DNA from 4 places in the Edwardsiella tarda ATCC 15947 genome. Region 1 is predicted to be linked to each of the others. Evidence: predicted binding sites of a transcription regulator. Region 1 holds the regulator's gene; each other region holds the start of a gene.
The links. Region 1 encodes CRP, which controls carbon source genes, mostly activating them, when cyclic AMP is high. Its sites were predicted from a motif close to ATGTGANNNNNNTCACAT; they were not measured.
Positions count from the first base shown of each region.

Region 2: the regulator CRP is predicted to act here: its motif matches at 2,288-2,305, upstream of cdd (cytidine deaminase).
Region 3: the regulator CRP is predicted to act here: its motif matches at 1,817-1,834, upstream of DCL27_RS04675 (ABC-F family ATPase).
Region 4: the regulator CRP is predicted to act here: its motif matches at 2,136-2,153, upstream of aaeR (HTH-type transcriptional activator AaeR).

Region 1 covers NZ_CP084506.1:235,158-242,873, reverse strand. The annotation lists gene DCL27_RS01150 (phosphoribosyltransferase family protein) at 1-454, shown strand, start outside; gene nfuA (Fe-S biogenesis protein NfuA) at 513-1,088, shown strand; gene DCL27_RS01140 (YccS/YhfK family putative transporter) at 1,241-3,313, opposite strand; gene crp (cAMP-activated global transcriptional regulator CRP) at 3,372-4,004, opposite strand; gene DCL27_RS01130 (YheU family protein) at 4,355-4,579, opposite strand; gene DCL27_RS01125 (hydrolase) at 4,576-5,559, opposite strand; gene DCL27_RS01120 (LysE family translocator) at 5,659-6,273, shown strand; gene malT (HTH-type transcriptional regulator MalT) at 6,281-7,716, opposite strand, start outside.
Region 2 covers NZ_CP084506.1:2,364,980-2,372,695, forward strand. The annotation lists gene rarD (EamA family transporter RarD) at 1-901, shown strand, start outside; gene DCL27_RS10980 (CidA/LrgA family protein) at 1,063-1,479, shown strand; gene DCL27_RS10985 (CidB/LrgB family autolysis modulator) at 1,476-2,165, shown strand; gene cdd (cytidine deaminase) at 2,362-3,249, shown strand; gene DCL27_RS10995 (NAD-dependent malic enzyme) at 3,480-5,177, shown strand; gene sanA (outer membrane permeability protein SanA) at 5,325-6,122, shown strand; gene DCL27_RS11005 (EAL domain-containing protein) at 6,169-7,716, opposite strand, start outside.
Region 3 covers NZ_CP084506.1:1,004,546-1,012,261, forward strand. The annotation lists gene DCL27_RS04670 (LysR family transcriptional regulator) at 167-1,069, opposite strand; gene DCL27_RS04675 (ABC-F family ATPase) at 1,855-3,450, shown strand; gene eco (serine protease inhibitor ecotin) at 3,607-4,110, shown strand; gene DCL27_RS04685 (helix-turn-helix domain-containing protein) at 4,146-4,529, opposite strand; gene leuE (leucine efflux protein LeuE) at 4,730-5,371, opposite strand; gene DCL27_RS04695 (hypothetical protein) at 5,576-5,785, opposite strand; gene DCL27_RS04700 (hypothetical protein) at 6,389-6,628, shown strand; gene DCL27_RS04705 (CobW family GTP-binding protein) at 6,815-7,716, opposite strand, start outside.
Region 4 covers NZ_CP084506.1:406,921-414,636, forward strand. The annotation lists gene tldD (metalloprotease TldD) at 1-1,050, shown strand, start outside; gene aaeR (HTH-type transcriptional activator AaeR) at 1,103-2,023, opposite strand; gene aaeX (p-hydroxybenzoic acid efflux pump operon protein AaeX) at 2,307-2,510, shown strand; gene aaeA (p-hydroxybenzoic acid efflux pump subunit AaeA) at 2,533-3,444, shown strand; partial or broken gene aaeB (p-hydroxybenzoic acid efflux pump subunit AaeB) at 3,462-5,397, shown strand; gene DCL27_RS17680 (hypothetical protein) at 5,516-5,641, shown strand; gene pyrB (aspartate carbamoyltransferase) at 5,743-6,678, shown strand; gene pyrI (aspartate carbamoyltransferase regulatory subunit) at 6,691-7,152, shown strand; gene ridA (2-iminobutanoate/2-iminopropanoate deaminase) at 7,328-7,714, shown strand.

The DNA.
Region 1 (7,716 bases):
GATCCAACGCTTCAAATACCGGGGAGAGTGGCCGCTGGCCTTCCCCTTGGCACGCCTGATGCTATTGAGTTACCTCCAGGCTCGGCGCCATATCCCCTCAATGCGTCCCGATCTGCTACTGGCGGTACCTTTGCACCGACGACGTCACTGGCGGCGCGGCTACAATCAGTCCGCCGAACTGGCTCGCCCGTTGGCGCATTGGCTGCAGGCGGACTACCGGCCACATTGGTTACGGCGCGTTCGCTCCACACCGCCACAGCAGGGATTGAGCGCCGCCGAGCGGCGGCGCAATCTACGCGGGGCTTTCACCTGCCATCCCGCTCTGACAGGGCGGCGGGTATTGTTGGTCGATGACGTGGTCACCACCGGCAGTACCTTGAGTGAGATCAGCCAACGACTAATCGCACAAGGTGTGATGTCGGTAGAGGTTATCTGTCTGTGTCGCACCTTGTGAGCATTTTACGATCGGCGTATTATAACCGACCGGAGAAGTCAACTATTGAGCAGATGCCATGATCCGTATTACCGAAGCAGCGCAAGAGCACTTTGCCAAATTGCTGGCAAATCAGGAACCGGGTACTCAGATCCGGGTTTTTGTCATTAATCCCGGCACGCCCAACGCCGAATGCGGCGTCTCTTATTGCCCGCCGGACGCCGTTGAGGCCAATGATCGTAAACTGGATTTTGAACAGCTGAGCGCCTATGTCGACGAAATCAGCGCGCCGTTTTTGGAAGACGCCGAGATCGATTTCGTTACCGATCAGCTTGGCTCACAACTGACCCTGAAAGCGCCCAACGCCAAGATGCGTAAAGTGGCCGATGATGCGCCGCTGATTGAACGCGTGGAGTATATCCTGCAATCGCAGATCAACCCGCAGCTGGCCGGTCACGGCGGTCGTGTCTCGCTGATGGAGATCACCGATGAAGGTTACGCCATCCTGCAGTTCGGCGGCGGTTGTAATGGCTGCTCAATGGTGGATTACACCCTGAAAGAGGGGATCGAAAAAGAGTTGCTGCAACGCTTCCCGGAACTGAAAGGGGTGCGCGATCTGACTGAGCACCAGCGCGGCGACCACTCTTACTATTGATCGCTCGCGAGACGGCGGGGAAATTCACCCGACGTAAGACTCCCCCGGCCGCGCCTCGCGCGGCCGTTTTGTTAGCAGAGTACGCCCACAAGCGCCTTTTCACCTGCCAACCACTCCCGTCATCAAGCGACCACCACCGCGTCACCCACCTCTCAGTCACGTAACCGACGACTGAGCCACAAGCCGTGATGCGGGCGCTGACGCCAAGCGATAGACGAAATGGTATGCATGGTGCGCAAATGCGATAGGATGCGCCGCAGATGGACCTCCATCGGCGTCATCGGCATGCCTTGTTGTGGCTCCGGGATCGGAATCGCCTGGTTATCGTTGCTACTCGGCCCATCGTGTTCCAGACGCTGCTGACAGAGCTGCAAGGCAATCTCGCCACACTGCAAGTAGTCCTGGGCCAAACGTGGCGTCAGCATATAGTGCTCTCGCGCCAGGATCGTCATGGCATTGAGGTGCTCGACGATAAACTGGCTGTGGGTGATCCACAGACGCATATCGGCCAAATAGCGTGAGTCGAAGCCCGGCTCCTGCATCGCTTGGCTAAGAGAGGAGTAGAGCGTGTTCTGTGCCTGGTTGCTACGCATACGCGCATACGCCTGCTCGCTGACCCCCACGTCGGCAGAGAGGAGCAAACGCAGCTCATCCTGATACGCCTCCAACGCCTGATGGGCATTCTTTCGCAACAAACCACTCTGCCACTGTGGCCACAGCCAGATCGTGCTGGCGAAGGCGAGGATACAGCCCAATAGGGTATCTACCAGGCGCGGCACCAGGAAGTTCGAACCATTCAGCGCCAACAATTGCAGAGTAAATACCGCGCTGACCGTAAAGCCGATGACGGCCAGGCCGTAGTTCTTGCGTAACACCAGATAAGCCCCCAGCGTCACCAACAACATCACCAACAACATCACCGCCTCGCTCAACGTTAGTTGCAACAGGCCAGCGGCGATAATCAGACCGGCAAAGGTCCCCATCGCACGGTGCTGGATCCGCACCCGCGTCGCGTTATACCCATTCTGGATCACCAGCATCGTGGTCAACATAATCCAGTAAGATTTAGGCAATGCCAGTAAGATCCCCAAGCCGCTACCGGCGGCGAGGGTCAGCCCGAGGCGCAAGGCATTACGCAGCGCGCCAGACTTCGGTGAACAATAGGCGCGCAACGCCGGCCAAAACGGCAGGCGTTGCTGCGTCGCCATCAGTTGGCGTTGATAGAGGGGACGCTGGCGCTCTAATAAACGTGCCATGCGGCTAAAGTGGTGCAAACAGAATTGCCCCACCGGGTTGTCGGGATAGCGACTGGCCAGCTTCTCCAACGCGGAGACCTCAGGCTGCATGGAGAAGTGTTGCGGATAACGGTGATAGAGAATGTCATCCGCCACCACCCGCAGGCGCCCAGCGACGACCTGGGCATTGCGCCGAATGATCGCCTCGGCCTGGCTCTGCGCCACCAGCGTCTGCACCTCCTCCGGCTGAGAGAGACTGACGGTGATATGCTCTTGCAGATCGAGCGCCACCTGAAAATAGCGAACCAGGCGCTTGTACTCGGGGTTATGAACCAAAGAGAGCATGTGCATCTGCTGGTAGATCACCGTGATCAGATCCATCACCTTCTGCTGACGATTCAACAACGGCGGCAAGGCCGTCTGTGGATCACTATGCTGCGTCAGCAAGCTGTACTTGGCCTCGATATAATCCCCCAACTCCAAATAGAGTTGGTTCAGCGTCTCGCGAATCGGCTGCCCCTTCCACAGGATAAACCAGAACCAAGTAAACGCACCGTACCAGACGGTCCCCACCAGATACAGCAGCGGTGCCTGCCAGATAGGTACCATGCCGACCATACTCAGAGTAAAGATGGCGGCGACCAACGTGGCGGGCAGCAAGCGGGCATGCAATGGGCTGATCTCTCCATTGACGCCCAGCAATAACGCCAGAAAAAGCATCGCCAACGGCACAGGCACCTGCCATAACAAGGCAAGCTGCAAGAGAAAACTACCGAGCGCGAATAGCGAACCACCCACGGCCAGGCGTTTAAAGAAGCGTTTATGTGGTGTATCCAGGCCCGCGATGTTACAGCAGACGGGAACCAGCGAGAACAGTAGCCCCTGTTGCAGTTGGCCAATCAATAACCCGAACAACACCGGCAGACACAAGACCAGCGTCTGACGCAGTGCATAATTCACTTCCGGGTGGTAGATAAACCGCCGCCACATGAGCACCATCCTGGGGATGGAGAGAGTCCCGCGCCACGAGGGCGGCGCGGGCGAAAAATCACCGCGTCCCGTAGACGACGATGGTTTTACCGTGGGCCGAGATCAGGTTCTGATCTTCCAGCATCTTCAAGATACGACCGACCGTTTCACGCGAACAACCGACGATCTGACCGATCTCCTGACGCGTAATCTTAATCTGCATACCGTCCGGGTGCGTCATCGCATCCGGTTGCTTCGCCAGATTCAACAGCGTCTGGGCAATGCGGCCGGTAACGTCCAAGAAAGCCAGGTTACCGACCTTCTCTGACGTCACTTGCAGGCGACGCGCCATCTGCGCGGACAATCGCATCAAGATATCCGGGTTTACCTGAATCAACTGACGGAATTTCTTATAAGAAATTTCAGCCACTTCACAGGCAGTTTTCGCCCGAACCCAGGCACTGCGCTCCTGTCCTTCCTCAAACAAGCCCAACTCACCGATGAAATCGCCCTGGTTCAGGTAAGAGAGGATCATCTCCTTGCCCTCTTCATCCTTGATCAGTACCGCGACAGATCCCTTCACGATGTAATAAAGCGTCTCCGCCTTTTCACCTTGGTGAATCAAAGTACTTTTTGATGGATATTTATGAATATGGCAATGGGACAGGAACCATTCAAGGGTTGGGTCTGTTTGTGGTTTGCCGAGAACCATTCGCTATTATCCTCTGTTGTTATCGCATCCCCGTGCGCCAAACGCGCCCCGCCAGGCGGCGGAGCCGGGAAACTGCCTAGTAACCTGTTATAGCACTGCACTTGTCGAATATAGTTTTATTAGCCTAAGGGAGTTGCTACCCGACCTTATTGATCTATACCCGCTTCATTCCATTAAAGGTGCATGTCGGCTTAGTTTGTAGCATAGCTTGACCCAACTGTCTCGCACTGTCTCGTTTCAGCATGGAATAGCTCACTGTTCGCCGCGTTTTTTTTCCCAACGGAATTATTTTTGCACCTTATTTGCACAGTAGCCTGCGCTAAATCACCAAGAAAAGCGAGCGATTAGCGTTAATCGTCCCCGTTAAACTGGCTACGCGCCATAATATTGACACTTTCATGAAGTTCAGACCAAACAACCACGGCCTCGCCGCTTATCAGCTGTTGGCGCACATCCTCAACCTTCTGTGCCAGACTCTTCTCCTGTTCGCCATAATCGGTTCCCTCACGTAACACGAAGGCTTCGATTAAATTATCCAATGTTGTCGGGGCGATATCTCGCCAAGGAATGATCACGTCATTGACTCCAAATAACAGGCTAACCATTCGGGAATACGCTGCTCTAACCACAGGGACGGGCGCCGTAGCGTGCCGTTGATAAAGCCGACGTGTCCACCGAACTCGGTGAGCTGATAGTCGATATTAGACGGTAGCCGTGCCCTGTCCGGGATCACCGCCGCCGTCATGAAAGGATCGTCACGCGCTTGCAAGATCAACAACGGCTGGCGAATCGCAGCCAGACGCGGCAACGCGCTACAACGCCGATAATAATCATCCGTGCCGGCGAAACCATGCAGCGGCGCCGTAATCTGCTCGTCAAACTCACGCAACCGACGCAACCGCCGGATCTGCTGCGGATCGAGCGCTCGTAACTGGGGATAACAGCGCTGTTTACGCAACGCGCTGCGCTTGAGCTCATGTAACAGGTAACGTTGATAAAAACGCCCCGCCCCACTCTCCAAGTGCGCCGCACAGGCCGCCAACTGTAACGGCGCCGAGACCAGCACCGCCGCCGTCAACGGCGCTTGCGATCCCTCCTCCGCCAAATAGCAGGCCAACATATTCCCCCCGAGAGAGACGCCGACCGCCGCCGTCGGTACCTCACCCAGCGTTCGGCGTAACCATGCGAGGAAGAAACGCGCATCGCCGGTCTTGCCCGAATGATAAAAACGTGGCAGCAAGTTAGGCTCACCACTACAGCCGCGAAAATGCATCACCACCGCTAACCATCCCGCCGCACGACACGCCTGCAGCAGACCATGAGCATAGGGACTATAAAAACCACCCTCTAATCCGTGAAAGAGCACCACCCGCGGCTTATGGCGTGCGGCAAGCGGCGCCTCGCTCCAGGCCAGATCGATAAAGTCGCCGTCCGGTAAGGTGAGCCGTTGCCAGGTCGGCGTCAATGCCACGCGGCGACGTAACAGACGCGGCAATAGTGTCTGAAGATGCGGGTTGCGCAGCAGAGGCGCGGGTGAAAATGGCGTGACGCTCATGGTAGCTGAAGAAAATTCATCGAAGGACGCGTTGTATCATCAATAGCACACTGTTAGGGTCAAAACATCTCTTTCCCTACGATGCGGAGCCTAATCGGCATGGACAGCACCCTGTTCCTCTCTCTAGTCGGATTCCTCTGGGTGGCGGCGATCACGCCGGGCCCCAACAACATGCTGCTGACCACCTCCGGTGCCAACCTCGGTTGGCGATCCTCCTGGCCATTAATGTTGGGCATCATCCTGGGCATGCAGACTCTGCTGTTGCTGGTCGCCTTCGGCATCGGCGGCCTGCTGTTACTCTACCCGACGCTGCATACCCTACTCAAAGGGCTCGGCAGCCTCTATCTGCTGTATATCGCCTGGAAGGTGGCCACCTCACGCTATACTCGCCTGACGCCCACCGCGTCGGAGGCGACACTCGCTCCGCGAGCCATCCGTTGGCATCAGGGGTGGTTACTGCAATTCCTTAACCCCAAAGCCTGGCTGATGACGCTGGGCGCCGTAACCAGCTTTACCCTACCCGGCAGCGACTATCCGACGACGGTAGCGCTCATCAGCCTGGCGATGGTGCTGATCAATCTCATCGCCGGTATCCTATGGCTCGGCTTCGGCACACTGATTGGCCGCTTACTGCAAAGCCGGCATGCTTGGTTCGCCTTCAATCTCGCGATGGGCGCCCTCACCGCCGCCTGTGTCCTGCTGATCTGGCGCTAATAGCGGCTCACACCCCGTACCCCATCAGGCGCATGATGTCCTGCGCCTGACGTACCGCCTCTTGGCGGTGCGTTACCCCCAGCTTCTGATACAGATTCCGAATATGGGTCTTGATGGTGGTGGCGGCGACCGCTAACTCGTCGGCGATCTGCTCGTTACTGTACCCGGAATAGATCAGCCCCAATACCTGCCATTCACGCTGGGTCAAGGGGCTGGTGCGGATCAGCTCCGGCACCTGAGGGTGATTCAACAACCGCTCGACGAATTTCTCGTCGAAATGCGCGAATTTATGCCGATGATGCTGGTTAATGTCGCGCAGGATACGTTGCGCGCGATGTACCTCCAACTCCGGCAGGGTATTGAGCTGTAACAGTTGGCGCAACTGTTGAGCCATCACCTCACCCTCGATGACAAAGTGGCTGACAAAGCCGGTGCGGTTGGCCAGGCTCAGCGCCTCCATCAGTACCCGCAACGCCTCGCTCTTCCGATCCATATGCCAATACAACAAGTTACTCAGCAACAGGTTACGGTTCAGATCGCTCACCAATCGCAGACGACGCGCCGCACCGTTCAACGCCTCCAGAACCGCTTGCGCCTCCTCATACTGCCCCAGCATGATCTGTACGCGGGCGATATTGCGCCACTGCCCCTGGAGGAAGTGATTATCCGGCGCCGCCGGACGCACCGCCTGTAATAGCCAGTTACCCGCAGCCTGACGATCACCGGTGATCTGCCAGTAGATCACCCGCGCCTTATCGGCATTCACCAACCAGTCGCTATGGTAGTTACCCGACTGCAACAACGCCTCACAACGGCGTAGATGCTGCCCAGCATTATCCAAATCGCCCCGCGCCAGCGAGCACTTAGCCAGGAGCGCCAGGCACTGTAACTGCTGCTGCGGCTCAAAATTTGCCAACACCGCCAACCCCTCACGCGCCGCGCGCTCGGCGTCATCCAGCCGCATCCATGACCACAGTACTTGGGCGCGGATACGCAATAGGAACTCGTGCATCGGGAGCTGTTGCAGGTGCTGTTCCTCGACCAGTTCAAACGCCTTATCCTGGGTCTCGTAGGCCGCCTGCAAGAAGCCTTGGGCAATCAGGATCTCACTCTGCTGCAACAGGGCCCAGAGCGCATAATGATAGGCTTGATGACGACGGGCCACCTGCTCGGTCTGCTGCATCATCGGTAAGGCCCGCGCCAGCATGCCCTTACAATGCAATACCTCACCCAAGACAGAGCTACTGACGATACGACTGTAGTAGCTACCGATCGGTAGATGACGCAACGCCTCCGTCGCCAAGCGCTCGGCATCATCCGGCCGACCATCGTTGATCGCCACTTGAGCACGCAAGGCATTAAACTCGGCATGCAGCGCCGCATCCAGCGTAATCTGGCGCAGCGCCATCTCCTGCTCGGCGCGCGCCAGCAGGGTATTCACCT
Region 2 (7,716 bases), 1.5 Mb from region 1:
GTGGGGGATCACGCCGCTGTATTATAAGCTATTGAACGATGCCAACGCGTTCGAGCTGTTAGCCCAGCGTCTATTCTGGTCCGTCCCTCTGCTACTCGCACTACGCCTGCTGTTTAAACAACGCACCACCTGGCGCGCCGTCTGGCAGGATAAACGCTCCCTATACTGCTGCCTGCTCGGCGGCGCCATTATGAGCGTCTCCTGGACCACCTTCATCTATGCCCTCACCCATAACCTAGTGCTGGATGCCAGCTTGGGCTACTTTACTAACCCGCTATTCGCCATCGCATTGGGCGTGATCTTCCTGCACGATCGTCTCACCCCCTTCCAACGTCTCGCCGTGCTCCTGGCCATCATCGGCCTCGGCTATCAGATCATCCTGTTGGGGCGGGTACCGGTGCTGGCGCTGGTGATGGGCATCACCTTCGCTTTTTATGGTCTCGTGCGTAAATATATCCGCTACGATATTATGACCTCGTTGACGCTGGAGACCCTCTGGATGCTGCCGCTGGCGATCGGAATCACCTTCTGGCTGCAGTTGAATGGAGAGAGCGGCCTGACAGGCATCAGCTCGACGCACTATCTACTCTATATCCTGACCGCGCCGGTCACCTATGCCCCGCTACTGCTGTTCGCCGCCGCGATTAAGCGCACCTCGCTGACGGTGGTCGGCCTGGCACAGTATGTCGAACCCTCACTCCAATTTCTGCTGGCGGTGCTGCTCTTTGGCGAGCCGATCAACGTTGCGAAGATGGTCAGTTTCTCTCTGATTTGGCTGGGTCTGGCGCTCTGCATCTACGAGATCTTTATCATCATGCGCCGTCCTGATCCGTCCACATCTCCCGCCGCTTCGCCAGCGAAAGCGGGGGCTCGCCTCCCCGTCGGTCATCACAAGCGCTAATCCTCCGCGGCCCGCTCCGACGCGTGGGCCGCCTCTCGCCCCCATCCGCCTACCCTGCCAAATTGGCATGACTGCCATAGAGCGAATTCATGGTGTGATCAGTAGCACATTTTACCCATTAATTGTATGATAATTGCGTTTTCGTTCTTAGGTACATTACGATGTCAAAACCGCTTTCTGTTTGCTGGCAATACGCACGCGCCTTTGTGTTGATCTACCTGTGTCTGTTCGCCGGTAATGCACTCTCTACCCTGTTACCGATCACCATTCCCGGTAGTATCATCGGCATGTTGATCCTCTTCGCCCTGCTGGCTTCGCAGATCATGCCCGCCAAATGGGTGAAACCCGGCTGTAGCCTGTTTATTCGTTATATGGCATTGCTATTCGTGCCGATCGGCGTCGGGGTGATGCAGTATTACGACGTGTTATGCCGCCAGTTCGGTCCTATCGTCGTCTCCTGTGTGGTCAGTACGCTGATCATCATGGTGGTCGTGGCCTACTGTTCTCATCTGGTACATCGCGAGCGTCCTAACGATGGCAACCAACCCGCCATTCGCCCGCAGGAGAGTAAACAATGATCAATATCTGGTGGTCGTTACCGTTAACCCTGGCGGTCTTCTTCGGCGCCCGTCGTCTGGCTCAGCGCTTGAACATGCCGTTGCTCAACCCGCTGTTGGTTTCCATGGCGGTGATCATTCCCGTGTTGCTGTTGCTGCATATTCCGTATCACAACTACTTCGCCGGCAGTTCCGTGCTGAACAGCCTGCTGCAACCCGCGGTGGTGGCGCTTGCCTTCCCGCTGTATGAGCAACTGCACCAGATCCGTGCTCGCTGGAAGTCCATCATCACCATCTGCTTCATCGGCAGCGCCACGGCGATGACGACCGGGACCGCGATTGCGCTGTGGCTGGGGGCGACACCGGAAATCGCCGCCTCGGTTCTACCGAAGTCAGTCACGACGCCGATCGCCATGGCGGTCTCCCAGTCGATCCACGGTATCCCGGCCATCAGCGCCGTCTGTGTAATCTTTGTCGGGATCCTCGGGGCGGTCTTTGGCCATACCCTGCTGAATGCGATGAAGATCCGCACCAAGGCATCACGTGGCCTCGCGATGGGGACCGCCTCCCACGCCTTAGGGACCGCGCGCTGTGCCGAGGTGGATTACCAAGAGGGGGCGTTCAGCTCGCTGGCACTGGTGATCTGCGGCATCATCACCTCGCTGCTGGCGCCGTTTCTCTTCCCCATCCTGCTACGCCTTTTCTGAGAGAATTTTCACAGTGGAGTGCGCCATCTGGCGTACTCCATCTGATTATTGTGTACAAACAAGCGCAAAATGGTGAAATAGCTCTCTCATTCACCGCTCGAATTACAGAAATTACACTCAAAAAGTGATAATTGTCACAAATATAACTCTGGCGCTTACCTACAATAGCCTCCCGTAACTCACAAGAGGCCTTCCCATGCACGCACGCTTTGCCGCTGCATTTAGCCAGTTGCCTGGCGAACTTCAAGCGGCGCTCACCCCCATTATGGCGTCGGATGATTTCCACGCCGTAATCACCGCCGCCCAGGTGGATGCCATTTGTCATGCCTGCCAGTTGGATCGTCAGGCGTTGAGTTTTGCACTGCTGCCGCTGGCCGCTGCCTGCGCCCTGACGCCGATCTCTCATTTCCAGGTAGGGGCCATCGTCCAAGGGAGCAGCGGTAACCTCTACTTCGGCGCCAATATGGAGTTCGCCGGTGCGCCGATGCAACAGACGATCCACGCCGAGCAGTGTGCGATCACCCATGCCTGGCTGCGCGGTGAGCGCGCGCTGGCTTCGATCACCGTGAATTGCACCCCCTGCGGCCACTGTCGTCAGTTTATGAATGAATTGAACAGTGGAACACAACTGCCGATCCACCTGCCGGGACGTCAAGCCGCCACCCTGGGGGATTATCTCCCAGACGCCTTTGGCCCGCGTGACTTGCAGATTAAGACTCTGCTGCTCGACCATGTCCATCACGGTCTGACGCTCGCCCACGCTGACGATGATCCGCTGCTGCTGGCGGCGTTAGCCGCGGCTAACGCCAGCCATGCACCCTATAGCCAGGCTTACAGCGGTGTCGCCCTGGAAACGGCGCACGCCATCTATGCCGGACGCTATGCGGAGAATGCCGCCTTTAACCCGAGTCTGCCTCCTTTGCAGGCGGCCTTGGTCCTGTTGAACATGGCCGGGGAGCCCACCTCGGCGATCCGGCGCGCCGCCCTGGTAGAAAGCCAGAGCGCCGTCCTCTCGCAACAGGCGGCGACACAGGCGACCTTGCAGGCGCTCGGCTGCACTCACCTGAACTATCAGACGATCTAATCCTCTCCCGGCATAGGTTCCCCTTAGGGCCCTATGCCGCTATCCGCTATCCGCTATCCGCTATCCGCTATCCGCTATCCGCTATCCGCTATCCGCTATCCGCTATCCAACCAGATTGTTACAAAACATATAATATGTGAATACTTTTGATAACAAACATTGAACAGAGATTAACTCTCTTTTAGGATCGGTGGGGTAGTCTTCAATCCCGTTAACATAAGAGCGTACTTATGGATCTGGAACACGAGAGTAAACGTCCGCTGTATATCCCCTATGCCGGCCCCATCCTGCTGGAGTTTCCCTTGTTGAATAAGGGCAGCGCCTTTAGTGAAGAAGAACGTAACACCTTTAACTTAAACGGCCTGCTGCCCGAGGCCATCGAAACGATCGAAGAGCAGGTCGAGCGCGCCTATCGCCAGTTCTGTGATATCCAAAGCGACACCGCCAAACATATCTATCTGCGCAACATTCAAGACACCAACGAAACCCTATTCTATCGCCTGCTACGCGCTCATCTCAGCGAGATGATGCCCATCATCTACACGCCGACGGTCGGTGAGGCCTGCGAGCACTTCTCCGATATCTATCGGCGTGCGCGCGGACTGTTTATCGCCTACCCTAACCGCGATCGCATCGATGACATGCTACAAAATGCCACCAAACAAAACGTCAAGGTCATCGTGGTTACCGATGGCGAGCGTATTCTCGGTTTGGGCGATCAGGGGATCGGTGGCATGGGGATCCCCATCGGTAAACTGTCGCTGTATACCGCCTGTGGCGGGATCAGCCCGGCCTATACGTTGCCGGTCGTTCTGGATGTCGGGACCAACAACCCTCAGCGCCTTAACGATCCGCTGTATATGGGCTGGCGTCATCCGCGCATCACCGGCGACGAGTACAACGCGTTCGTCGAGGAGTTTATCCAAGCGGTCAAGCGCCGCTGGCCGGAGGTCCTGCTCCAGTTCGAAGACTTCGCGCAGAAGAACGCGATGCCGCTGCTCAGCCGTTATCGCGACCAACTGTGCTGTTTTAATGATGATATCCAAGGCACTGCCGCCGTCACCCTCGGCAGCCTGATCGCCGCCAGCCATGCCGCCGGCAGCCGTCTGCGTGACCAGACCATCACCTTCCTCGGTGCCGGCTCGGCCGGTTGTGGCATCGCCGAGCAGATCATCGCCCAAATGGTGGCGGAGGGATTAAGCGATGAGGAGGCGCGTGCGCGCATCTTTATGGTCGATCGCTTCGGACTCTTGACGGACCGCCTGCCGAATCTGCTCGACTTCCAGAGCCGCCTCGTACAAAAACAGCAAGCCTTAGCCAGCTGGCAGACGGAAAACGAGGGGATCTCCCTACTGGATGTGGTGCGCAACGCGCATCCCACGGTGTTGATCGGCGTCTCCGGCCAGCCGGGACTCTTCAGCGAAGCGATCATTCGCGAAATGCACAGCCACTGCGCCCGACCGATCGTGATGCCGCTCTCGAACCCGACATCACGCGTCGAAGCGCGCCCGGAAGATATCATCGCCTGGACTGACGGCGCCGCACTGGTCGCCACCGGCAGCCCCTTCGAGGCGGTCAACTACCAGGGGCAAAGCTACCCTATCGCCCAATGCAATAACGCCTATATCTTCCCGGGCATCGGCCTCGGCGTCTTGGCAAGCGGCGCGAAACGAGTCACCGATGGCATGCTGATGGCCGCGAGCCGCGCTCTGGCGGAAAGCTCCCCGCTGGCACGCGACGGTCATGGACCGCTACTCCCGGATCTGAAGGATATCCAACAGGTCTCGCGCGACATCGCCTTCCAGGTCGCCAAAGCCGCCCAGTTGCACGGCGTCGCCGTGCTCACCTCCGACGAGGCGCTGCTACAAGCCATCGAGCAAAACTTCTGGTTACCGCAATACCGCAGCTACAAACGCACCTCCTTCTGATACAGCCGATCGACGCCGGGTCGTAATGACCCGGCGGTAGCCGCCTGAGCAAATAAGCGTCATCCGCCCAGCGAGCGCGCCATATGGCTTGCGTCCCGCCAAGGTGTACAGTAGCCTCGGAAGGGAGTGAATGACAGGAAGCACGCCATGGGGTGGAAGCGGTGGATATATGGTCTAATCGGCGTCGGCATCGTACTGCTGCTGGCGGCGTTGGCGCTCGACCGCTGGATCAGTTGGACCACCGCCCCCTATATCTATGATGACGTGCAGGATCTGCCGCGCCGCGAGGTCGGCGTCGTACTCGGCACCGCCAAGTATGTCGCCCCCGGCGTGATCAACCAGTACTACCGTTACCGTATCCAGGGGGCGCTCAACGCCTATAACAGCGGTAAGGTCAGTTACCTGTTACTCAGCGGCGACAACGCCCTACAGAGCTACAACGAGCCGGTAACGATGCGGCGTGACCTGATCGCGGCCGGGGTACCGAGTAGTGATATCGTGCTGGATTACGCGGGCTTTCGCACCCTGGACTCCATCGTGCGTACCCGCCGCGTCTTTGATACGAATGACTTCACCATCATCACTCAGCGTTTTCACTGTGAGCGGGCGTTGTTTATCGCCATGCATCTTGGCATCCAGGCGCAGTGCCTGGCGGTGCCCTCACCAAAAGATATGCTGCTGGTGCGTCTCCGCGAGATCGGTGCCCGCATCGGCGCGCTGACGGATCTCTATCTGCTGCAGCGCCAGCCACGCTTCCTCGGTCCGCAGATCCCCATTCCGGCGGTGCATAAGGTCGCCGCTGATGCGCAGAGTTACCCGGCGGTATTGCCCGAACAGCTGCAAGCCTTAGAGCGGCGAGAGCGTGCCGACGAACGAGAGAAGCGGGAAAAAGAGAAAGAGAAAGAGAAAGTGAAGGCGCAGAGTCAGCCCGCCAAGCAACCTTAAGCGCTCAACAGACAGGCTCGGTGCTCATCAACGCCGACGGCGGGCACTAACTGGCCTGCGCCAACGGGCGCGGCTCACCCAACAGGAAGCCCTGCAGGTACTGAACCCCCAGGCTGCATAACACCTCCATCTGCTCGCGCGACTCCACATACTCGGCCACCACCTGCAGCTGTTTTTCTCGCGCAATGTCACAGATTGATTTGATGATCAACCGATCCAGCGAGTTGCTGACGATATCTTTGACAAACATGCCATCGATCTTCACCACATCCGCATGCAAATGCTTCAAGCGTTGATAGTTGGAGAGGCCAGTACCGAAGTCATCGATGGCAATCTTAAAGTTATAGGCGCGCAGGGCCCGTACCGTCTCGAGCTCCTGATTTTCATCCAGCAGATACTGCTGCTCGGTGATCTCGAAGATCACCGCCTCCGCGCGTACCTGATAGCGCTCGAAGAGCGCGATGATCTGTGCCGCTACGTCCTGTTGCATCAGGGTCGATGGCATCAGATTCACCGAAAAACAGGTTGAGGAGCTGTCTAACCTGGCCCGGCGAATATGCCGCAGGACATTCTCGATGATCAGCAGATCGAATTGGGCACAGAGATTGAATGCCGTGATAAAAGGAATGAATTTCCCCGGCAAGACCAGCTGCCCACCGTCCTGTAGACGGGCCAGGATCTCGTAATAACACTTACCGCCACGGTGTACGATCGGCTGGGCATACAGCAACAGGGTATTCTCCTGTAACGCCTGGGTGATCTTTTGCAGCCAAAAAACCTGCTCGTTGACGGCCAGACTCACCGCCTCCTCCTGGCCGAGCAACGGCATGATGCGATGCTCCCGGCAAGCGCGCTCAGCCAGGTAGCTCAGCTGCCCGAGGCGGGCATTCAATGCATGGCTGCGTGCATCGAATGCGGCATAGGCCACGCCATACTGTAGCGTCACCGGTTGCTGCTGCCAGCGTAACGGCTGGCGCAACAGTCGCGCATGCAAGGCGTCGATACGGGCTGATTCGGTATCGGGCTGCAGATAAACCAAGAGTTCCGCCCCCTGCAACTGATAGACCCGTTCGTCAGGCAGCAGTAGCGGCTCCAAAAAGGTCGCCAACTGGCTCTTGGTCAACGCGCGCATCGTCATGCCATGACAACGTCCGAGCAACTCCAGGTTGCCTAGATGCAGCAAACACAGCGTACCGTTCGGGCGTCGTTGTAGGTGGAGATTTAACGCACAGAGTGTCGGCAACGCGGGCGGAAGCGCACGGTCCGCCCAACGCGGCTGAAAGCGCCGCATGCGCCGGTTTTTCTTAATCACCAACAGGGTGAAGAGCAACGAGACACTGAAGGCAATCAACGACGAGGACAAGAAAGCCAACTGATAGTGACGATTACTCTGCCAGATAAAGTGCTGGCTAGTGGCAAACAGCAACGCGACACTCAGCGCCCAGAGTAGCCACAACGCCCGATCGCTAAAATGGAATGCCGCCAAGGTAAACAGGATAAAGAGTAACGGAGTCAGGTAACTCACATTAATGTGGAGCGCACCGGGAAAGCAGAGTGCGCCCATTAGCGCGAGGTAAAGCGACAGCAACAGCAG
Region 3 (7,716 bases), 770 kb from region 1:
CTACCGATCGGATAAAAGGATCGGAATAAGGTGTTATTACTGTCGGAAGATAGAGTAAAAACTTTAATGTTTTAGCTAATTAATTAAATCGTCTGCCGAGCAGAATGTCGGGAGCAGTGCGCAGTACGATGGTGAAAACGTGTACTGCGGCAGGGCGGTCGGGGGATTAAGCATAACCTAAGGGCGTGCGTAACTCTCCGCTCAGTAAGCGTTCGCGCCACCACTGCACGGCGCGCCCATTCTTGGCGGCGCGCCAGCCAATATACGCGATCTCATGGGCGGGGCTAAAGCTAAGTGGGCAGGCGATCAGCGTCTGCTGTGTCAGATAGCGCCGTGCAATATGGTAGGGGAGATAACCGATGCCAACGCCATTGAGTAACAGGCTGATCTGGCAGTAGATATCGTAGACGATGAGCGGGGCATGGCTCGCCTCCTGCGTGTGCGTTATCGCCGGCTGGCCGAGCCGTTCGCCCATCTCAATCGTGCGATGTTGGCCGAGTTGGCTGGGTGTGAGGGGGGTGGTGGCTTGTGCCAATGGGTGATGCGGGGCGACGACCAGCAAGGTTTCGATGATGCCGAGCGCCTGGTAGACATAACCGCCCTGTTCGGGTAATCGCGCCGCGGTGCCGATGATGATATCGGTGCCGGTATCGAGCCCCGCTAGGCCAATTTGGGCCGAGCGCGCGGGGGCTAAATGTAGGCGGGTATGCGGATGTTGACTGAGGAAGTCCGTGATCGCCGGGTGTAGGATCTCCGGCAGCGTATACCCCTCTAGCGCGACGATGATCTCCGTCTCCCAACCCGACTCCAGCAGTAGCGCCTGCTGCTCTAACGCGTGCGCCTCGCTGAGTAGATGGCGTCCCTTATCGAGAATAATACGCCCGGCTTGAGTGAAACGTGCGCGATGCCCGCTGCGATCGAGGAGTTGTAGATTTAAGTTACTTTCCAACTTTTGCACCATATAGCTTAGCGCGGCCGGCGTCTTATAGAGCGATTGAGCGGCGGCGGCAAAACTGCCGTGACGATCTAATGCATCCAGGATCAGTAAGACCTCTAGGTTTATTCGCATAGGCCGCGTCCCCCGGCATTGATGGCTGGGTTAGTGTGGCGTGGATGAGGGTGCTGGCCGCTGAACACTTTTTTATGCCAATGAGTCAATAACCCTAAAAAAAACATCATAATATCTTGCTCGTTATTCTTCATAGATCCCTTTATATCGTTATTTTTAGATATAATAGCCTATCCCATTAGGCTATTTTATTTGCCATTTGACCCTGGGCCGTGCTCACCCAAAACTTAACTCAGTTTTGCACGCCCTTCAGGGCGGCCCGCAGGGTGAGCGAAGCGAATAATCCTCAGGTATTGCGTGTACGCTCCGGTTGTTGCGCGCTGTCCGTGTCCAAACTGGCTGCAACAATACACGCCTACTCGGATAGGCTCTAAGTGAAGGCGTTTACCCGCACTAAAAATATATCGGTAAAATGGTTTGTTATTTAACCTTGTTGTTTACTATTTATCACTTAATGGGGTTTATTTACTTTTTATACTAAATTAGCACTATCCTTTTCATGTTTATAATTTCAGCTGGAAAATTATTGACTGGTGCGACAGTTAATGCTGCACGCTATAAAGTATTTCGTCAGTTTGGCAGAAAGTTTTAATATTAATTTAATAATAGAACCTATTTAATCGATTATTTATCGATGATCGAACAATAACTGTCCAATTAACGCGATGAGGGCGGAAGGCGGTCACCCGGGATGTGTTGAGGATAGGGGGCGACAATGGACGACATTTGCGCGGCAATTGTGGCATAATGTGAGCAAAATCACGTTAACCTATTGAGATCGCGCTGTGCTGATAAGTAACAACATCACCATGCAGTTTGGCAGTAAACCCTTGTTTGAGAACATTTCGGTCAAGTTCGGTGGCGGCAACCGTTACGGTTTGATCGGTGCGAACGGCTGCGGTAAATCTACCCTGATGAAGATTCTGGGGGGCGATCTGCAACCGACCGCCGGTAATGTCGCGTTGGATCCGAATGAGCGTCTGGGTAAGTTGCGCCAGGATCAATTTGCCTTTGAGAAATACAGTGTCATCGATACCGTCATCATGGGACATCATGAGCTGTGGGCGGTCAAGGAAGAGCGTGATCGCATCTATGCGCTGGCCGAGATGAGCGAAGAAGAGGGATACCGTGTCGCCGATCTGGAAGTCGCTTACGGTGAAATGGATGGTTATAGCGCCGAGGCGCGCGCCGGTGAGCTGTTGCTGGGCGTCGGTATTCCTGTCGAACAACATTATGGGCCGATGAGTGAGGTCGCCCCCGGCTGGAAGCTGCGTGTGCTGCTGGCGCAGGCGTTGTTCTCCGATCCGGATATTCTGCTGCTTGATGAACCGACCAACAACCTGGATATCGATACGATCCGTTGGTTAGAGACGGTGCTTAATGAGCGCAACAGCACCATGATCATCATTTCGCATGACCGCCATTTCCTCAACATGGTATGTACCCATATGGCCGATCTGGACTATGGTGAGTTGCGCATCTATCCCGGTAATTACGACGACTATATGACCGCCGCGACTCAGGCGCGTGAGCGCCTGTTAGCCGATAACGCCAAGAAGAAGGCACAGATTGCCGAGCTTCAATCGTTCGTGAGTCGCTTTAGCGCCAACGCGTCGAAGTCGCGTCAGGCCACTTCGCGTGCGCGTCAGATCGAGAAGATTAAACTGGATGATGTTAAGGCCTCCAGTCGACAGAACCCCTTTATTCGCTTCGAGCAAGAGAAGAAGTTGTTCCGCAACGCTCTCGAGCTGACGGATCTCAGCAAGGGATTCGACAATGGCCCGCTATTCAGCGGCCTGAAGTTGTTGCTCGAGGCGGGCGAGAAGGTCGCGGTGCTGGGGACGAACGGGGTCGGTAAGTCGACGCTGTTAAAGACCTTAGTCGGCGATTTGACGCCGGACGCCGGGACCGTCAAGTGGGCCGAGAACGCGCAGATCGGCTACTACGCGCAGGATCATGAGTATGAGTTCGAACAAGAGATGACGTTGTTCGACTGGATGAGCCAGTGGCGCCAAGAAGGGGACGACGAGCAGGCGGTGCGCGGCTTCCTAGGCCGTCTGTTGTTCAGCCAAGAAGATATCAAGAAGTCGGTCAAGGTCCTGTCGGGGGGCGAGAAAGGGCGTCTGTTGTTCGGTAAGCTGATGATGCGCCGCCCCAATGTGCTGGTGATGGACGAACCGACGAACCATATGGATATGGAGTCCATCGAGGCGTTGAACATTGCGCTGGAATTATATCAAGGTACCCTGATCTTCGTCTCTCATGACCGTGAGTTCGTGAGTTCATTGGCCACTCGGGTCATCGAAATCACCCCGCAGAAGGTGGTCGACTTCGGTGGCGGCTACGAGGATTACCTGCGTAGTAAAGGCATCGACGAGTAAGCATAACGGCCCCTTGGGGCCGTTTTTTTATGCTGCCTTTTATTCCGGCTGTAGCATGATCTTTTACCTCTAGCGCTTTGTCAGAATAAGCCGATGGGGGGATGGCAAGAGAATGTGCTAGTCTGAGGCCGAGATAGCTTAAACAAGGATTTGATGATGAAGACATTCTCGATGGTGATGGCCGGCATGTTGCTCGCCGCCTCTTCTGCTACCGCCTGGGCTGGTACGACGGATCGGAGCCCGCAACCGTTAGATAAGATCGCCCCCTATCCGCAGGCGGAGAAAGGCATGACGCGTCAGGTGATCGCTCTGCCGCCGCGTGCCGACGAGGCGGATCTGCGCGTCGAGTTGCTGATCGGCAAAACGCTGTCGGTGGATTGCAACCGCCAGCGTCTGATGGGTGAGCTGGAGAGTAAGACTCTGGAGGGATGGGGATACGACTATCTGGTGATGGATAAGGTCACCGGGCCGGTGGGCACCCTGATGGCTTGCCCAGACAGTCAGCGCCATCAGGCGTTTGTCACGGTGCATCTCGGCGATGATGCCTTGCAGCGTTATAACAGCAAGTTGCCGCTGGTGGTCTATGTCCCACAAGGGGTACAGGTGAAATATCGTATCTGGCAGGCGCAGCCGCAGGTACAGGATGCGCTGACCCAATAAATTGGGGCCACGCCCCCGTCATCGAGGGGGCGTGATTACATCGGCGCCAGCAGGGGGCCGCTGAGGTGCTCCCCCCCTTGTGCGTCGGCGCGTTGGCGGTAGCTGCCGGGTGACGTGCCATAGCGGCGTTTAAAGGCTCGGCTAAACGTCTGTTGGCTGTCGAAGCCATATTGCAGCGTGATCTCCATGATTTTCTTATTGCTGCGCTGCAGCTCGGCCGCCGCGCGGATCAGTCGACGCCGGCGGACGTAGGCGGCCAGGTTATACCCGGTTACCTCCTTGAACAGCCGTTGTAGATACCACTTGGAATATCCCGCCCGGTCGGCGATATCGTCGATCAGTATGCGTTTATCCAGATTCTGCTCTATCCACTGAATTAATGCGTCAACCAACAGTTGATGTTGTCCCTGGGTCGTCATTGGCAATCCCTCAATCGCAGGCACTCGTTGAGCCGACTTTTATGTTAGCGGAACAAAAATAGAGAGACTTATACAAAAACTAAGGCTTCTTCTTGTTTTGTAAAGAAATGCCAGCCAGGTGTTTCCAAGCGTAATAATCGGCGCAATACGTAGAGAATGTGAGGGAGGGCGGAGAGGGAAGCCTCTCCGCGCGAGGAGGATCAGGCGGTTGCACTGGCCAGCTTGCTGGCGAAACCGAGGAACATAACACCGACCAGGGAGTTACCCAGGCGTGCCAGACGCTGCTTCTGCCCCAGAAAGTGAGCCAGGGCGGCGCCGGAAAAGATCAGGAAGGTCATATAGCAGATGCTGATGCATTCCAAGATCGTCGCCAGGATCAGGAAAGAGAGCCCGGTATGGGCGTAGTTCAAGTCGATAAACTGTACGAAGAAAGAGACGTAAAACAGGATCGACTTGGGGTTGGTCAGGCTCAGGGTCAGCGCCTTGCGAAAGGTGTGGCTGACTTCGATACGCTCCTCTCCTTGATGCGGCGTGTCACGTCGGCGCAACGTAGAGTAGAGGATTTTAATCCCCAGATAGAGAAGATAGAGCGCCCCCAGCATCTTGATCAGATTGAAGAGGAACGGTGAGGAGCGGATCAAGGAGGCGATCCCAAGATAGGCCAGAAAGATCAATACACCATCCCCGATCAACACGGCGCTGGCGGCCTTATAGCCTTCGCGCACACCACCGGTGATCCCGGTCTTCAGTACGAATAGGGTGTTGGGGCCGGGAACTAAGATGATAAATACCGCACCCAGGACATATGTCCAGATATTGAGTACGCCAAAGCTTTCTAACACATCAACCTCTTTTTAATAAGTAAATTATGTGGGATTGGGGCTATAACAGTGGCTGAATATTCTACACATTTTATTCGACGAATGGCAGAGGGCGAGTGCGAGTCATCCACTGTGTGGTGGCGCGGCACAACACCCTCGTGCGCCACCCACCTGCAGGAAGTCGATAACACGGTTGGCGGTGTCGCTCGTCCCGTGTTCACTGGCTCACTTGGTGCAGCAGTCGACGCTAGTCAGGTAGTAGGTACTGTGCAGATCGATCATGGATGCCAGGCGCGCATTGGCCATCATCATCGCCTTGGGACGCGATTCGGCACTGATGACAAAGGCACCTTGCTCTTTACTGGCGGTGGTTTTTCCCGTTCTTTCCTCGGTTAGCGTGAGAATATGGTCATAACGGCAGAGAAACTGTTGCATGCTGTAGCCTCAAGTAAACTGTGTGTGGGAGGCGGGACGCCTGGCCCCTAAACGCGGAACATGACACCGCGTGAAAACGTTCGAATAGGCCGTGCCGCACGCTCAGTAAGCGGAGGCATCGGCGGATATGGGTAAAAAATTTATTGTGATTTTCCATATCATTAGCTGATTTTTTAGCCTACATCAGACCGATGGACGTGACATCGACGTCCTAGTGGTTAGTGTAGACATTATTGCTCGTGCGAACATATAGATTTGTGAAAACTGTTGCAACTCATTAGATCATTCCGGGAGTTTATACTTTGTCGCGTAAGCGTTAGCTTACATCCTTGGATATGCCTATTTACGCAACTTTCCCCGTTGCGTATGCGTCGCCTGAGGGTGATGAGCCCCGTCGCTTGCCTGATAGCGGGGGATGACAGGTTAGGCGAGTGCATAAAATTTCTTGATTAGTAAAACTTATAACTGCGCGACGATTACGAGAAATTCTATTTTCAGCGTTAATTTCCGTATTTTGACTTGAACGCAGCATTTCATCATGAGATTAATGGGGCGTCTTAGAACCAAAAGGTATAGGTTCTGTTTAATCCAAGGAGAAATATTATGTTGACTGCTATTTATTCTGGTTTTCGTGGTTCGTTGCGTTGGGCATTCATGCCAGCCTATCGGGGGCATGGTGATTATACCTTGTTGTTAACAGTGGTTTTTTTCTTCGGTATGAGCCTGGTGCGTTCCCTGGCTTGGGGAGAAATGAGCAGCTGGTATCATGTATTTATTAATATCCCATTTCTGATGGTCGCCTATGCCTTGGCGTGGATGGTGGAGCGTGCAATCAAGGAGTAATAAGTTATTAAACGGGTAAAGGTTGTTTTAACCTCAAATAAAGTCTTCGGATGTTTCCTCTGCCGCCTAGTTAAGTTTGTTGATGTATTTGCCTAGGCGGCATTCATTCTGCCACTTTTCGTTGCTTATTATTTCCCCCGCTGTTGAGCGTCTATGTTTCCCGGGAATACGTCGCGTCGGCGGTCTTCAGCTTAATGCATCCGTAGTAACCTGGGCGGCGTCAAAATCGACCCGCAGTTGGGTGATGGGCAACTGACGCCCGATGATCACCAGACGCGAGCAGGGGATCTCCTCGGTGCGCCAGGGCGAGCCATAGTCGAATCCGACTACCCGATGAATGCCTTGTACTACCAGGCGTTGGGGGTGTTCGTTGATGGCCAGAATGCCCTTATAGCGCAGCATGTCATGACCGTATTGTTCCACCCAACGCTCCATCGTCTGGCCGATACGCTGAAGATCCATGACGCCGCCTTCAAGCAGATGCGCCTGGATGGCGTCATCGACGGTGATGGCGGAGCTGGGCAGGGGGCGAAATGGGCGGAGTCGCGGCGGCGCGTCGCCGTGTGGGGTGAGGGTATGCCACCCTTGGGACAGGCTCAGTTCATCGCTGAGGGTGAAGGCGTGCAGATCCAGCCACAGCGCCGGCGGGCAGGCGCCGTGCTCGACTTGATAAATCTCGGCACGTGAGTTGATGCGTCGGATGCGGGCCAAGAGCGTTTCGCAATGCGCCGTGTCTACGGTATCGCATTTAGTCAACAGAATACGATCGGCACAGCCGAGTTGTGCGGCGGCGACGGGGTGTTGATCCAACTGTGTCGCGAGGTGCTGGGCATCGGCCAGTGCGATCACCGCGTCCAGGCGTAGCGCGTCGCGTAGCGTGGGTTCGACGAAGAAGGTCTGCACGATCGGCGCCGGATCGGCGAGCCCGGTGCTCTCGATGATGAGATGGTCGAAGGTGAGCGCCCCCTGTTGGCGTCGTTGCAGCAGATCGCGCAGCGCCGCACTGAATTCACCGCGCACGCTACAGCAGACACAACCGTTACTCAACTCGGTGACGGAGACACTGTCATCGACCTCAAGCAGTGCCC
Region 4 (7,716 bases), 170 kb from region 1:
GAGAAGATCGCCCTGTTGGCATTGGTGGACCGCGTGGCGCGGGCGGAAGATGCCCGCGTGCAGGAGGTCAACGCCAGCCTGACCGGAGTGTATGAGCTGGTGCTGGTCGCCGCCAACGACGGCACTCTGGCGGCCGATGTCCGTCCGCTGGTGCGCCTTTCCGTCAGTGTGCTGGTGGAGCAGGAGGGACGCCGTGAGCGGGGCAGTTGCGGCGGCGGCGCCCGTTGCGGTTATGACTACTTCCTCGCCTCGAGCGACGGTGAGGTCCGCGCCGAGGCCTATGCCCGCGAGGCGGTGCGCATGGCGCTGGTTAACCTGCACGCCGTGGCGGCGCCGGCGGGCACCATGCCGGTGGTGCTGGGCGCCGGCTGGCCGGGTGTCTTGCTGCATGAGGCGGTCGGTCACGGGTTGGAGGGGGACTTCAATCGGCGTGGCACCTCCGTCTTCAGCGGCCAGCTGGGGCAACAGGTGGCTTCGCCGCTGTGCACAGTGGTGGATGACGGCACCCTGGAGGGGCGCCGCGGTTCCCTGGCGGTGGACGACGAGGGGGTACCGGGTCAGTATAACGTACTGATCGAAAAGGGTATCTTACGCGGCTACATGCAGGATAAGCTCAACGCCCGTCTGATGGGCATGGCGCCGACCGGCAACGGCCGCCGCGAGTCCTACGCCCATCTGCCGATGCCGCGTATGACCAACACCTATATGCTGGCGGGCGAGAGCACGCCGCAGGCGATCATCGAGAGCGTCGAGTATGGCTTGTATGCCCCCAACTTTGCCGGTGGTCAGGTCGATATCACCTCTGGCAAGTTTGTCTTCTCCACCTCAGAGGCCTATCTGATCGAGAAGGGGCGCATCACCCATCCGGTGAAGGGGGCGACTCTGATCGGCTCAGGTATCGAGGCGATGCAGCAGATCTCGATGGTTGGCAACGATCTGGCGCTGGATAAGGGGGTCGGCGTGTGCGGCAAAGAGGGGCAGAGCGTACCAGTCGGCGTCGGCCAACCGACCCTGAAGCTGGATGCGATGACCGTCGGTGGCACCGCTTAAGGGCTTGACGTTGTGCATTGATCTCAAGCGGGGCCGGCATTGCCGGCCCCGCTTATTTGGCCTGACGCGAGTCGCGGAAGGTCTCCGCCATCTGGGTGAAGTAATCGCTTAAGTACTCCAGGCAGAGGCGCACCTTGAGCGGTAACGGCGACTTATGGGCATACAGGGCATAGACCGGACGCGGCGTGGATTGGTAGTGGGGAAACAAGATCTCCACCTGTTTGCGCCGTACCGCATCGATGACCCACATCAGCGGCAGGTAGGCGATTCCGGCGCCGGCGTGCAGCCAGCTCAGCAGCGTCTGGGCATCGTTGGTGTGAAAGCGACCAACGGGCATCGGGCGCAGGGTGTGCCCTTCCGGCGTGATCAGGGTCAGATCGTTAGCGGGTTGGCCGCTAAAGTCGAGCCAGCTGTAGTTGACCAGCTCGGCCGGATGGTGCGGCGTCCCATGCTGCTGCAGATAGCTCTTGGCCGCACAGATCACCATCGGCATGGCACCGAGGGAGCGGCAGAAGAGGCTGGAGTCTTGCAACTCACCGGCGCGGATCACCAGATCCAAACCGTCGGCGACCAGATCGGGAGCCGGAACACCGGTGACCAGGTTGACGGCTAACCCCGGATAGGCAGCCAGCATGCGGGCGCTGATCGGTGCCAACACCTTCTGTGCCATGGTGGCCGAGCTGCCGATGCGCAAGGTGCCGCTGGGGGTGTTGTTGTAGGCGTACAACTGCTCATGCACCTCCTGCGCCTCTTGCAGCATCTTACGACAGCCTTGGTAGTAGATGCGTCCGGCCTCGGTCAGGCTGATACGTCGGGTGCTGCGATTCAGCAGGCGGATTTGCAGCGCCTGCTCCAGCTTACTGACGCTTTGACTGATGGAAGAGACACTCATCGCCAGTTGGGTCGCCGCACCGGTGAAGGAGCCGCACTCGACGACCTTGGCGAAGATCGCCATGCCTTTCAATCGTTCCATTCTTCATCCTGTCTTAATGGTGTTCGCCGTCGTCCGCCAGAACAGTTGGTTTTATAACCGCTTATAGGGTCATAGTGCGAAGTAGATCACGAGATTGTTTATCTCAAGTGAAAAGTGATTTGCGTCACAGATTATATATCCCACTGACACATTAGGCTAACATCTCTCGGTACCGTCAATGGCGGCGCCGCCGATTCGATGCGTGCGTTCAGCGCGCGACCTCTGCCGTTTCTCTCCGCCCACCCGTGTCGCGTGGGCCGTTATCGTTGAGTAAGGATGATGCATGGGAACGCTTCCCGTGATGGTGCTCTGGGGGCTCTCGTTTCCCCCCGCCTTTTGCGTGCTGTTGGCGGCGTTGCCGCTGTTTTGGTTGTTACGTCGGCTGTTATTAGCCTGTGGGGTGTATCAGTGGATCTGGCATCCGGCGTTGTTCAATTGCGCGCTGTATGCCGGCCTATTTTATTGCGTGAGTGGGTTATTTATTTGAAGGGGGCTGTGTGAAACCGTGGATGAACCGTCTGATGTCGGTCGCCATCACCCTGCTGCTGGTGTTACTGGCGGCCTGGGCGGTGATGCGTGCCTGGGGATTTTATACCACCTCGCCCTGGACGCGCGACGCACGCTTTAGCGCCGATGTGGTCGCCATCGCCCCCGATGTCAGTGGATTGGTGGAGGCGGTCTCGGTGCAGGATAACCAGCACGTGGCGCAGGGGATGGTGCTGTTTCGCATCGATGATCGGCGCTATCGCGCGGCGTTGGCACAGGCCGAGGCCGACGAGCGCTATTACCAGGATCGACTCTCGGAGCTGCAACGCGAGGCGCAACGGCGGCGCGCGCTGGGTAATCGTCTGGTGGCCCAAGAGGCGATCGATCAGGCTGACAGCGCCCTGGCGGCGGCGCGTCAACAACTGGCGCGAGCGCAGGCGACATGCACATTGGCTCAACTCGATGTCGAGCGTAGCGTGGTACGGGCCCCCGCCGACGGTTGGGTGACGAACCTCCAAGTCCATGGTGGCGAGTTTATCCAGCGCGGCGCGAACGCCGTGGCGCTGATCAAGCAACACAGTTTCTATGTCTTGGCCTATATGGAGGAGACTAAGCTGGCCGGAGTACAGCGTGGTGAGGCGGCGGCGATCACGCCGTTGGGCAGCGATCGCGTCCTGCATGGAACGGTGGACAGCATCTCGGCCGGGGTCAATGACAGCAGCGCGACGCCGGGGCGCAAGGGATTGGCGGCGGTAGACTCCAACCTTGAGTGGGTGCGCCTGGCGCAGCGGGTACCGGTACGCATTCGGCTGGATGCGGCGGCCCAGGCTCATCCTTATCCGGCCGGCACCACCGCGACGGTGGTGATCGGTCGCAGTGAGGTGACGCCAGCGCCGTTGCGCCATCTGCTACAACGCCTGCGAGAGCTGGGTTAAGCGAGGGGAACGACCGGATGCATCCACTTTCGATCCGCCTGCGTTTCGCCTGCAAACTGACGCTGGCGATCCTGATGGCCTTATTGCTCGGTTTCGCCTTCGGGCTCACCACGCCCCGCTGGTCGGCCTTGACCGCCGCCTTGGTCGCCGCCGGTCCCCGCCTTTGCCGCTGGCGGGGAGCCCTTCGCCGGCGCCATCCGCTATCGTGGTTGGCTGCGCATCATCGGCACCCTGATTGGCTGCCTGTGTGCGCTGCTGTTGATGATGATCTTCATCCGCGCGCCGTTGCTGATGCTGCTGTTGTGCTGCCTATGGGCCGGGGTGTGTACCTGGCTGTCGTCGCTGGTGCGCATCGAGAACGCCTACGCCTGGGGACTCTCCGGCTACACGACGCTGATCATCGTGATCTCCTGCCTCACCGAGCCGCAGTTTATTCTGCAATTGGCGTTGGAGCGTTGCGGCGAGATCGTGTTGGGTATCGTCTGTGCCATATTGGCGGATACCCTGCTGGCACCACGCTCGGTCAAGGGCGAGGTGGATCGGGTGGTCGGCGGGCTATTGCTGAACCACTGGCAACTCCTGCAGCGTTGTGTGGTGAACGACGATCGCGCGGCGCTCGATCGCCACTGGCATACCCTGATGCGTGAGGGCCAGGCGTTGGAGGGGATGCGAGCGAGCCTGGCCTTGGAGTCGCTACGTTGGCAGGCAACCTGCCGCCGCCTGACGCATCTGCATACCCTGACCCTAAGTCTGATCACGCGGGCGTGTGAGATCTGCCTACAGCGCGAGCGGCAGCCGCTGCCCAGCTGCTTTCAGGCGTTGATCAGTGTTCCACTGACCACCCCGGCCGAGGCGTATCAGCGTTTGAAGCGGCTGCGTCGTCTCTTGGCGGCGTATGGCGGTAGCCGCGTCTCCCCGGCGTTGATCGCCTGGATCGCCGCCGCCAGCCAGTTACAGTGGCTGAGTAAGGGCGTCGTGAGCGCGCTGCCCATCGGTCAACAGGAGGCGGCGCTGCTGCGTCAGGGCGTGCCAGGGCGCCCGCTGCGCACCAGCGTGGGGCGCCATGCGTTGATCAACGGGGTGCGTACCTGGCTGGCTACCACGCTGGGGACGCTGTTCTGGCTATGGAGCGGCTGGCAGGCCGGCAGTGGCTGTATGATCATGATCGCGGTCGTCACGTCGTTGGCCGTACGTACGCCGAACCCGCGTATGGCGGCGATCGACTTCTTGCTGGGGGCGTTGCTGGCGTTGCCTATCGGCGCCCTGTATTACCTGCTGATCTTGCCTGCCACCGAGCAGAGCCTGATGCTGCTATGCCTGAGCCTCGGGACGCTGACCTTTCTCTGTGGGATGGAGGTGCAGAAGCGCCGTCTCGGTTCGCTGGGAACCCTGGCGTCGACGCTCAACATCCTGGTGTTAAGCAACCCGATGCATTTTCCGCTACAGAGCTTTCTCGACAACGCCCTCGGTCAGGTGATCGGCTGTGCGCTGGCGTGGCTGGTCTTGCTGCTGGTACGCGATCACTCGCGTGTACATACCGGGCGGATGGTGCAACGTCGCCTGCTATGTGCCGCGCTGGCGACGCTGGGTGCGAAGGGCACTCGCGGCAATCTGTTGCCTGCGTTATATCGTCAGTTGGCGATGGTCTTAACGCTGTTTCCCGAGGATATCGCCCGTTATCGCCTCGCCTTGACGCTGATCGTGTTGCGCCAAAGCCTGCACCAGGCGGCGCTACCCTGTGATAGCGCGCGCTTGCAGGCACTACGCCAGGCCGCCGTTGGGCTGAGCGCCTCGTCAGCGATACGCCGCGCGCTGGCCCTGCGCCAGGTGGTTCGGCACTTAGCGGCCTATGCCGAGGCGTGGGATGCCGCCGGGCGTGAGGCCGCCCAGATCCAGCCACTGCGGCAGCTACAGCGCGTGTTGCATCGCTATCGCGCGGTGTTGCTGAATTAGGCAAGATGGCGCTTGTTTAAGCAGAAAACCGTTTGCGCCGCATCAAATCTCCCTACATTTTGTGCTTGCGGTGCGGCGGTCGCTGAGTATAATGCCGGACAATTTGCCGGGAGAGAGCATGAAAAACAGTATCGGTCACCGTGGTTCGTCGGTCGTGATGCGGCCGCAGCACCTGCCCTACCCGGGCAGCCACCAGCCGTTTTTCTCCCGTCGCATTCTCGATCGTGGAAAACCCCTCATTTGAGGGGTTTTTTTTTGCCCGTAAGACGGCAAGGCGAAAAATTAACCCGAGTGAACAGTCTGCCAGCGCCGCGTGACGCCGGCGCCTGAATAGGAGAGTAAAGAATGGCCAATCCCTTGTATCTAAAAGATATTATCTCCATCAACGATCTGAGCCGCAGTGAACTGGAGCTGGTGCTGGCGACCGCCGCCCGCCTGAAGGCCGAGCCGCAGCCGGAACTACTGCGCCACAAGGTGATCGCCAGCCTGTTCTTCGAAGCCTCGACGCGTACTCGTCTCTCTTTCGAGACCGCGATGCATCGCCTCGGCGCCTCGGTGGTGGGCTTCGCCGATAGCAGCAACACCTCGCTGGGCAAGAAGGGGGAGACGCTGGCGGATACCATCTCGGTGATCGGGAACTATGTGGATGCCATCGTGATGCGTCACCCGCAGGAGGGGGCCGCGCGCCTGGCGACAGAGTTCTGTGGCCGCATTCCGGTGGTTAACGCCGGTGATGGTGCCAACCAGCATCCGACCCAGACGCTGCTGGATCTGTTTACCATTCAGGAGACGCAGGGACGGTTGAACAACATCAACATCGCCATGGTCGGCGACCTGAAGTATGGCCGTACCGTGCATTCACTGACCCAGGCGCTGGCTAAGTTCGAGGGTAATCGCTTCTTCTTCATCGCCCCGCAGGCGCTGGCGATGCCGGACTATATTCTGGCGATGCTGGAGGAGAAGGGCATCACTTACAGTCTGCATGAAACCATCGAAGAGGTGATGCCGCAGCTGGATATCCTGTACATGACCCGCGTGCAGAAAGAGCGTCTGGCCCCCTCGGAGTACGCTAACGTCAAGTCGCAGTTCATCCTGCGCGCCGCTATGCTGGAGTCGGCACGCGACAACCTGAAGGTGTTGCATCCGCTGCCGCGTATCGACGAGATCACTACCGATGTCGACACTACCCCCTACGCTTACTACTTCCAGCAGGCAGGCAACGGTATCTTTGCCCGCCAGGCGTTGCTGGCCCTGATCCTGAATGCCGAACTGAATTTCTAAGGGAGAGATGAGATGACTCACGACAATAAACTACAAGTTGAAGCGATTAACTGCGGCACCGTCATTGACCATATCCCGGCCCGCATCGGCTTTAAGCTGTTGACCCTGTTTAAACTGACCGAGACCGACCAGCGTGTCACCATCGGCCTGAACCTGCCCTCCAATGCCCAGGGGAGCAAGGATCTGATCAAGATCGAGAACGTGTTCCTCACCGAGGCCCAGGTCAACCAGCTGGCGATCTACGCGCCACGTGCCACCGTCAACTGCATCGAAAACTATGAGGTGGTGCGCAAGATGGTACCGAGCCTGCCGGAGCGTATCGATGAGGTGTTGAGCTGCCCGAACAGCAACTGCATCAGCCGCAGCGAGCCGGTACACTCCAGCTTCAGCGTGCGCGCCCGCGACGGCGAGGTGTTGCTCAAGTGCAAGTATTGCGAGAAAGAGTTCGAGCACCACGCGGTGATGGAGCAGTAAAGCGCCTCTTCCGCCATACGATGTGCGTCGCGGGTGGGCGCGATGCCCATCGTGGGAGATGCAGGGGAAAAATGACGACCTGCGTCATTGAGAGGATGGGGGCGGACTCCCTATAATGGGGGCGGTTACCGGAGTCCCTCGGTAACGGCCCATCCATCATCCCTAAGGAGCAGATATGTCTGGTATTATCAGCACTGAGCACGCACCGGCCGCCATTGGACCCTATGTTCAGGGCGTTGATCTGGGCAACATGGTCATCACCTCCGGTCAGATCCCGGTCGATCCGAAAACTGGCCTGGTCGCGGACGATGTCGCTGCCCAAGCGCGCCAGTCGCTGGAGAACGTCAAGGCGATCGTCGAAGCCGCTGGCCTGAGCGTGGCCAACATCGTGAAGACGACGGTATTCGTCAAGGATCTGAATGACTTTGCAACGGTGAATGCCACCTATGAAGCGTTCTTCAAGGAGCATAACGCCCCGTTCCCGGCCCGTTCTTGCGTCGAAGTGGCTCGTCTGCCGAAAGATGTGAAGATCGAAATCGAAGCCATCGCGCTGCGTCGCTGATG